2 regions of the Pseudomonas sp. FP2254 genome follow, and region 2 is predicted to be linked to the other one. Evidence: predicted binding sites of a transcription regulator. Region 2 holds the regulator's gene; the other holds the start of a gene.

Region 1 (4,419 bases), 2.4 Mb from region 2:
GACGTTCTCTGCGCGGGCCGTGGCGCCCAGGCAGAAAGCAAGCAATGCCAACGTGACGCAGAGCAATCTGCGGTGGCGGGGGTGTCGAGAAACTGTCGTTTTCATATCCATAGCCAACAAATAGCAAAGCTCGTGCCGTTTAGTGTTGGGTGCGCGTCGTACCCCCGAAGGTTTTAGCGTAGGAGTCTGGGCATGGCAGGTGTAATGGATTCAGTAAACCAGCGCACACAGCTGGTAGGGCAGAATCGCCTGGAATTGTTGCTTTTTCGCCTTGATGGCGGGCAGCTGTACGGCATCAACGTGTTCAAGGTGCGGGAAGTGTTGCAGTGCCCCAAGCTGACGATCATGCCCAAGTCCAGTCCGGTGGTGTGCGGCGTGGCGAATATTCGTGGCGCGACCATCCCGATTCTTGACCTGGCGTTGGCGACCGGTTCGTCGGGCCTGCAGGATCGCGAGAGTCCGTTCGTGATCATCACCGAGTACAACACCAAGACCCAGGGCTTCCTGGTGCGCTCGGTGGAGCGCATCGTCAACATGAACTGGGAAGAGATCCATCCGCCACCCAAGGGCACCGGCCGCGATCATTACCTCACGGCGGTGACGCGGGTCGATAACCAGTTGGTCGAAATCATCGACGTGGAAAAAATTCTCGCCGAAGTGGCTCCCACCTCGGAGACGATTTCGGTGGGAGTGGTGGACGCCGAGACGGCGCACAAGGCCGTGTCCCTGCGTGTGCTCACCGTGGACGATTCCTCGGTGGCGCGTAAGCAGGTGACCCGTTGCCTGCAAACCGTCGGCGTTGACGTGGTGGCGCTCAATGATGGCCGCCAGGCGCTGGATTACCTGCGCAAACTGGTGGACGAAGGCAAGAAGCCGGAAGAAGAATTTCTGATGATGATCTCGGATATCGAGATGCCGGAAATGGACGGCTACACTCTCACGGCCGAGATACGAAGTGACCCGCGTATGCAAAAACTGCATATCGTCCTGCATACTTCGCTGTCGGGCGTCTTCAACCAGGCTATGGTCAAGAAGGTCGGGGCGGATGACTTCCTGGCCAAATTCCGTCCTGATGACCTCGCATCCCGGGTAGTCGACCGGATCAAGGCAGCAGATCACAGCTAAGGTATTTCCTTGGCGGTCATACGATTTAAGAGGCGGTAGTATCAGTGTCTACGGGTAATTTGGATTTTGAACAGTTCCGGGTCTTCCTGGAAAAAGCCTGTGGCATATTGCTCGGTGAGAACAAGCAGTACCTGGTATCCAGCCGTCTCAACAAACTCATGGAGCAGCAGGGCATCAAGTCCCTGGGCGAGTTGGTTCAGCGGATCCAGAGTCAGCCGCGCGGTGGGCTCAAGGAGATGGTGGTCGATGCCATGACCACCAACGAAACCCTGTGGTTTCGAGACACTTACCCCTTTGAGGTGCTCAAGAGCAAGGTGCTGCCGGAGGCCATCAAGGCCAGCCCCGGCCAGCGCTTGCGCATCTGGTCGGCGGCCTGTTCGTCGGGGCAGGAGCCGTACTCGATTTCCATGGCCATCGACGAGTTCGAGCGAACCAACATGGGCCAGTTGAAGGCCGGGGCACAGATCGTCGCCACCGACCTGTCCGGGACCATGCTGACCAATTGCAAAACCGGCGAGTACGACAGCCTGGCCCTGGGCCGTGGTTTGTCTCAGGAGCGTCTGCAACGTTACTTCGACTCCAAAGGGGCGGGGCGTTGGGCGGTCAAGGCGCCGATCAAGAGCCGCGTGGAGTTCCGTTCGTTCAACCTGCTCGACAGTTACGCCAGTCTGGGCAAGTTCGACATGGTGTTCTGCCGTAACGTGCTGATCTATTTCTCGGCGGAAGTGAAGAAAGACATCCTCTTGCGCATCCATGGCACGCTCAAGCGGGGCGGCTACCTGTTCCTCGGGGCCTCCGAAGCACTGAACGGCCTGCCGGACCATTACCAGATGGTGCAGTGCAGCCCTGGCATCATTTACCAGGCCAAGTAAACAAGGCCTGTGCAGTCAAAAATGTGGGAGGGGGCTTACCCCCGATAGCGTTTGGATCAGTCACCTATCCATGACTTGATACGCCGCTGTCGGAGGCAAGCCTTCTCCCACTTTTAGTTTCGCGGCAATCCCCCATTGCCGCTTTACTGGCGCCAGGCGGAAGCCGCTTGCCGCTTTTCTGGCATTGCCGCCGGCAATATCGGCTTAAGTCCTTGATATACGGGCGTTGAAAAGATTGGCATGCACCTTGCTATACCTCTGTTAACGAACAGCAGGTCAGCCTAAAGGTTTCCGCCATGAGCATCAGCTTCGATAAAGCGCTCGGTATCCACGAACAAGCCCTGGGCTTCCGCGCCCAGCGTGCCGAAGTCCTGGCCAACAACATTGCCAACGCCGATACCCCGAACTACAAGGCTCGGGACCTGGACTTTTCCGCCGTGCTCGCCGCGCAGCAGGACAAGACCAAGAACGGCACCTTCGCCTTGAACATGACCAACAACCGTCACATCGAAGCGCAAGGCCTGAGCAGTGGCGACGAGTCGCTGCTGTATCGCACGCCGATGCAGCCGTCCATCGACCAGAACACCGTCGATGCGCAGCTGGAGCAATCGGCCTATGCCGAGAACTCGGTGAACTTTCAGGCCAGCTTTACCCTGCTCAACAGTAAATTCAAAGGGCTGATGTCAGCCCTGCGTGGAGAGTAAGCCATGTCCCTGTCCAGTGTTTTCAATATTGCCGGCAGTGGCATGAGCGCGCAGACCACGCGCTTGAACACCGTCGCCAGTAACATCGCCAACGCCGAGACTGTGTCTTCGAGCATTGACCAAACCTACCGCGCCCGTCACCCGGTGTTCGCCACCATGTTCCAGGGCGGCCAGAGCGGCGGCAGCGATTCGCTGTTCCAGAACCAGGATGCCGCAGGCCAGGGCGTGCAGGTGCTCGGTGTGGTCGAAGACCAGAGCAACCTCGAAGCCCGTTACGAGCCGAACCATCCGGCGGCCAACGAAAAAGGCTACGTGTACTACCCGAACGTCAATGTGGTCGAGGAAATGGCGGACATGATTTCGGCCAGCCGCTCGTTCCAGACCAACGCGGAAATGATGAACACCGCCAAAACCATGATGCAGAAGGTCCTGACCCTGGGTCAGTGATAAGGGGCGCCAACCATGGCCATTGTCGATACGTCTAACAATACGGCGGTTCAGGACCTTTTCAATTCGAAGGTCAAGACGGCGTCGGATAACACTAATCTGGCGAACGCCTCCAAGGCCGCGACCGGCAATCAGTCGCTGGGCAAGGACGCGTTTCTGCAGTTGCTGGTCACCCAGCTGAAAAACCAGAACCCGCTGTCGCCCCAGGACAACGGCGCGTTCGTCGCCCAACTGGCGCAGTTCAGCAGCCTGGAAGGTATCAACACCCTGAACGACTCGGTGAACTCGATTTCCAGCAACTTCAGCTCCTCCCAGGCGTTGCAGGCTTCGTCGTTGGTGGGGCGCTCGATCATCACCCAGACCGACAAGGCGCTGGTCGATACCAGCAAGAGCATGAACGGTTCGGTGGCAGTGACGGCGGCGACGGGCAATGTGTCCGTCAAGATCACCGACAAGGACGGCAATGTGGTCCGCACTATCGACATGGGCGCCCAAAGCGCCGGCACGTCCGACTTTATCTGGGACGGCAAGAACGACAAGGGTGAAGTGGCGGCGGCGGGTACTTATACCTTCGCGGCCACCACCAAGAACGACAAGGGCGAATCGGTGGCCCTGGCCACCTCGCTGCCGGCAACCGTCACCAGCGTGACATTGAGCAAGACCGGCGGCGAAATGCTGCTGAACCTTGCGGGCGGCATGGGCAGCGTCAAGCTGTCGCAAATTCAGACTATCGGTACATAGAGCCGGCTAAATACGGCAGAGGGAGAGAAACATGTCTTTTAACATCGGCCTTAGCGGCCTCTATGCGGCCAACAAACAGCTGGACGTGACCGGCAACAATATCGCCAACGTTGCGACCACCGGCTTCAAGTCGTCCCGTGCGGAATTCGCCGACATCTACGCCGCGTCCAAACTGGGCACCGGCCAGAACAGCATCGGTAACGGCGTGAACCTGGCGGCGGTGTCGCAGCAATTCACCCAGGGCGACGTCAACGGCAGCGGCGGTATCCTGGACATGGCGATCCAGGGTGGCGGCTTCTTCGTGCAGAAGGGCAGCGACGGTTCGCTGGAGTACACCCGTTCCGGTGCGTTCCGTGCCGACAAGGACGGCTACATCACCAACAACACCGGCACCTCGCGTCTGCAGGGCTACGCTGCGGATGACGACGGCAAGATCATCAAGGGCGGCCTGACCGACCTGCAATTGAACCTGTCCAACCTGCCGCCGAAGGCGTCCACCAAAGTGGACTCCACCAGTAACCTGAACTCCT
Region 2 (4,419 bases):
AGGACAGTATGAGGCTCGTTAAAACTCTCCCGATTTTGCTCGGTCTTGGCGCAGCACTGGGAAGCGTGAGCGCCTGGGCTCTGCCGAACGATAGCGAGCAGCCTATCCGTATCCAGGCTGACGATGCGCAGCTGGATGACAAGCAAGGCGTCGCCACCTATAAAGGTGACGTAATCATTATCCAGGGCTCGATGAAGATCACCGGTAACACGGTAACCCTGACGCGCACCCCGGCAGGCGACATCGACGTGGTGACGTCGGTGGGCAACCTTGCCTACTTCGAACAGAAGCAAAAGGCAGAAGATCCAGGCCCGATGAAGGGCTATGGCAAGACCATCCAGTATCATGCGCAGCAGAACCGCATTGTGCTGATCGATCAGGCCAAGGTGCTGAGCGCCGATGGTAACTCCACCGAAGGCGAGAAGATCGTCTACAACACCAAGACCCAGGTCGCCCAGGCGGGTCGTGCCAACGGCACCAAGGTCAGCGCGCCGCGCCCACGCATCGACATGGTTATCCAGCCGAAGAAGAAGGCCGAGTAATGGCAACCCTGAAAGCCCAGCATCTGGCCAAGGCCTATAAAAGCCGTCAGGTCGTGCGCGATGTCAGCCTGTCGATCGACAGCGGCCAAATCGTCGGTTTGCTCGGCCCCAACGGCGCCGGCAAGACGACCTGCTTCTATATGATCGTCGGCCTCGTCCAGGCCGACCAAGGGCGCGTACTGATCGACGACCTGGATGTCAGCCATCAACCGATGCACGGCCGTGCCCGTGCCGGTATCGGCTATCTTCCCCAGGAAGCTTCGATCTTCCGCAAACTCTCGGTAGCCGACAACATCATGGCGATCCTTGAGACCCGCAAGGAACTCGACCGCGACGGCCGTCGCGCCGAACTGGAAAGCCTGCTGCAGGAATTCCATATCAACCATATTCGCGACAACCTGGGCATGAGCCTGTCCGGTGGCGAGCGCCGCCGCGTGGAAATCGCTCGGGCATTGGCCACTGCGCCCAAGTTCATCCTGCTGGACGAGCCGTTTGCCGGCGTCGACCCGATTTCGGTCGGCGACATCAAGCAGATCATCCATCACCTCAAGGCCAAGGGCATTGGCGTGTTGATCACCGACCACAACGTCCGTGAAACACTCGATATCTGCGAAACGGCTTATATCGTCAACGATGGACAGCTGATTGCCGAAGGCGATTCAGCCACCATCCTGGCCAACGAGCTGGTCAAGGAAGTGTACCTGGGTCACGAATTCCGCCTGTAAACACCGTGGTGTCACGGCCGTTTGCCACGGTGCGCGGGAGTCAATGAAAACCCCGGTTTTTTATTGTTACCGCGCTCTAGGCAAAGCCCCCGATATCAGGCATATAATTTGCTTATGTTTGGCGCTCACGCGCCCTGTCGTGGATGGCGCATTGCGCCGGCGAATAAGGTGTTAAGCCCCTGCCATGAAACCATCGCTAGTCCTGAGAATGGGCCAGCAGCTGACGATGACACCGCAGCTGCAACAGGCCATCCGCCTGCTCCAATTGTCGACCTTGGATCTGCAACAGGAAATCCAGGAGGCCCTGGAGTCCAATCCGATGCTCGAACGCCAGGAAGAAGGCGACGACTTCGACAATGCAGACCCATTGGCCGACAACATCGAGCAAAAACCCAATTCCGACGTGCAGGAACCTTCCTATCAGGAAACCGCCCCCACGGTGGACAACCTGGAGGAAGGCGAATGGAACGAACGCATTCCCAACGAGCTTCCCGTGGACACCGCCTGGGAGGACGTCTATCAGACCAGCGCCAGCAGCCTGCCCAGCAGTGACGACGACGAGTGGGATTTCACCACCCGCACATCCGCCGGAGAGAGCCTGCAAAGCCATCTGTTGTGGCAGTTGAACCTGGCGCCGATGTCGGACACCGATCGCCTGATCGCCGTAACCCTGATCGACTGCATCAACAACCAGGGCTACCTGGACGAGAGTCTCGAGGAGATTCTCGAGGCGTTCGACCCGGAACTGGATATCGAGCTGGACGAAATCGAAGCCGTCCTGCACCGCATCCAGCAGTTCGAGCCTGCCGGTATTGGCGCGCGCACGCTCAGCGAATGCCTGCTGCTGCAATTGCGTCAACTGCCGGCCAAAACACCCTGGCTGGTCGAAGCCCAGCGCCTGGTCACCGACTACATCGACCTGCTTGGCAGCCGCGACTACAGCCAGTTGATGCGCCGCATGAAGCTCAAGGAAGACGAACTGCGCCAGGTCATCGAGCTGGTGCAAAGCCTCAACCCTCGTCCCGGCTCGCAGATCGAGTCGAGCGAAGCCGAATACGTGGTCCCCGATGTCATCGTGCGCAAGGACAACGAGCGCTGGTTGGTGGAGCTGAACCAGGAATCGGTGCCGCGTCTGCGGGTCAACCCGCAATATGCCGGGTTCGTGCGCCGCGCCGACACCAGCGCCGACAACACCTTCATGCGCAACCAGTTGCAGGAAGCGCGCTGGTTCATCAAGAGTCTGCAGAGCCGCAACGAAACCCTGATGAAAGTCGCGACCCAGATCGTCGAACATCAGCGCGGCTTCCTGGAGTATGGCGACGAAGCGATGAAGCCGCTGGTACTGCATGACATCGCCGAGGCGGTAGGCATGCACGAGTCAACGATTTCCCGGGTGACCACACAGAAATTCATGCATACCCCACGGGGTATCTACGAGCTGAAATACTTTTTCTCCAGCCACGTGAGTACCTCTGAAGGCGGCGAATGCTCGTCCACGGCGATCCGCGCGATCATCAAAAAACTGGTTGCCGCGGAAAATCAGAAAAAGCCGTTGAGTGACAGCAAGATCGCTGGTTTACTGGAGGCACAAGGCATTCAGGTCGCCCGTCGAACCGTCGCCAAGTACCGCGAGTCCCTTGGGATCGCGCCTTCCAGCGAGCGTAAGCGTTTGATGTGACGGGCGGGCCATAGCGTTCCAGTGACGGGTATTTTTGCCCGTCGCTTTATGCACTGGCAACGAAGGAGAAGCTGTATGCAAGTCAATATCAGTGGACACCATGTAGAAGTCACCCCGCCACTGCGCGACTACGTCGAGCAGAAGCTGAGGAAGCTTGAAGGACATTTCGACAAGATCACCAACGTGCAGGTCATCATGAAGGTCGACAAGCTTCAGCAGAAAATCGAAGCGACCCTCCAGATACCCGGTGGCGAAGTGGTTGCCAACGCAGAGCATGAAGACATGTATGCCTCGATAGACTTGCTCACCGACAAGCTGGACCGCCAACTTAAAAAGCATAAGGAAAAGAATCTGAGCCTGCTCCAAGGCACAGGTCGCTAACTCTCCCCCCATGATCCGACTTGAATCCATCCTGACCCCCGGCCGTTCCCTTGTGAACGCGCCGGGCGGCAGCAAGAAAAAAGCCCTCGAACAAATTGCCAACCTGATCGCTCGCGAAGTGCCGGGCCTCGAAATGCAAGATGTCTTCGAGGCTCTCATCGCTCGTGAAAAGCTCGGTTCCACCGGCTTTGGTAACGGCATCGCGATACCCCACTGTCGCCTCAAAGGGTGCACGGATCCCATCAGTGCCCTGCTGCACCTGGAAGCCCCCATCGATTTCGACGCCATCGACGGCGCCCCGGTCGACCTGCTGTTTGTGCTGCTGGTCCCGGAAGCCGCTACCGATGCGCACCTGGAACTGCTTCGGCAGATCGCCAGCATGCTCGATCGCAAGGAAGTGCGTAACAAACTCCGCAGCGCCAGCAGCAATGACGCGCTGTATCAGGTTGTCCTGGATGAGCAAAACGGGCAGTAATCATGCGTTTGATCATCGTCAGCGGCCGCTCCGGCTCGGGTAAGAGCACCGCCCTCAATGTGCTTGAGGACAGCGGTTTCTACTGCATTGATAACCTGCCTGCGGGCCTGCTGCCCGAATTGGCGGAGCGCGCGCTGATTCACACCGAGCTGGCGCAGCCGCTGGTGGCCGTATCGATTGATGCCCGCAATCTGCCCAGCCACCTTTCACGGTTCCCGGAACTGTTGGAAGAAGTGCGGGCCAAGCATATACATTGCGATGTGCTGTATCTGGATGCGGATGAGGAAACCCTGCTCAAGCGTTTCTCCGAAACCCGCCGTCGCCACCCGCTCAGCAGCCCGCATCGTTCCCTGGCCGAGGCCATTGAGGACGAAACGAAGCTGTTGGGGCCGATCATCGATCTGGCCGACCTCAAGATCAATACCACTAGCCTCAACCTGTACCAGCTACGCGACGCTATCAAGCTGCGCCTGCTGAACCAGCCTGAGCCCGGCACGGCATTTCTAGTCGAGTCCTTTGGATTCAAGCGTGGCATGCCGGTAGACGCCGACCTGGTGTTCGATGTGCGTTGCCTGCCCAATCCTTATTGGAAGCCTGAACTGCGTGACCAATCAGGCC

Evidence for each region. The regulator sigma-54, encoded in region 2, starts transcription at its own class of promoters, with help from an activator protein. The targets are predictions, from matches to a motif close to ANTGGCATNNANNTTGCTNT.
Region 1: the regulator sigma-54 is predicted to act here: its motif matches at 2,232-2,251, upstream of flgB (flagellar basal body rod protein FlgB).

What each region holds. Positions count from the first base shown of each region.
Region 1 is NZ_CP117444.1:4,189,683-4,194,101, reverse strand. Features, by position in the region: gene flgA (flagellar basal body P-ring formation chaperone FlgA) at 1-111, opposite strand, end outside; gene PSH94_RS19245 (chemotaxis protein CheV) at 193-1,125, shown strand; gene cheR (protein-glutamate O-methyltransferase CheR) at 1,170-1,997, shown strand; gene flgB (flagellar basal body rod protein FlgB) at 2,294-2,701, shown strand; gene flgC (flagellar basal body rod protein FlgC) at 2,705-3,148, shown strand; gene flgD (flagellar hook assembly protein FlgD) at 3,164-3,889, shown strand; gene flgE (flagellar hook protein FlgE) at 3,921-4,419, shown strand, end outside.
Region 2 is NZ_CP117444.1:978,644-983,062, reverse strand. Features, by position in the region: gene lptC (LPS export ABC transporter periplasmic protein LptC) at 1-22, shown strand, start outside; gene lptA (lipopolysaccharide transport periplasmic protein LptA) at 9-542, shown strand; gene lptB (LPS export ABC transporter ATP-binding protein) at 542-1,267, shown strand; gene PSH94_RS04305 (RNA polymerase factor sigma-54) at 1,452-2,945, shown strand; gene hpf (ribosome hibernation-promoting factor, HPF/YfiA family) at 3,021-3,326, shown strand; gene ptsN (PTS IIA-like nitrogen regulatory protein PtsN) at 3,337-3,801, shown strand; gene rapZ (RNase adapter RapZ) at 3,804-4,419, shown strand, end outside.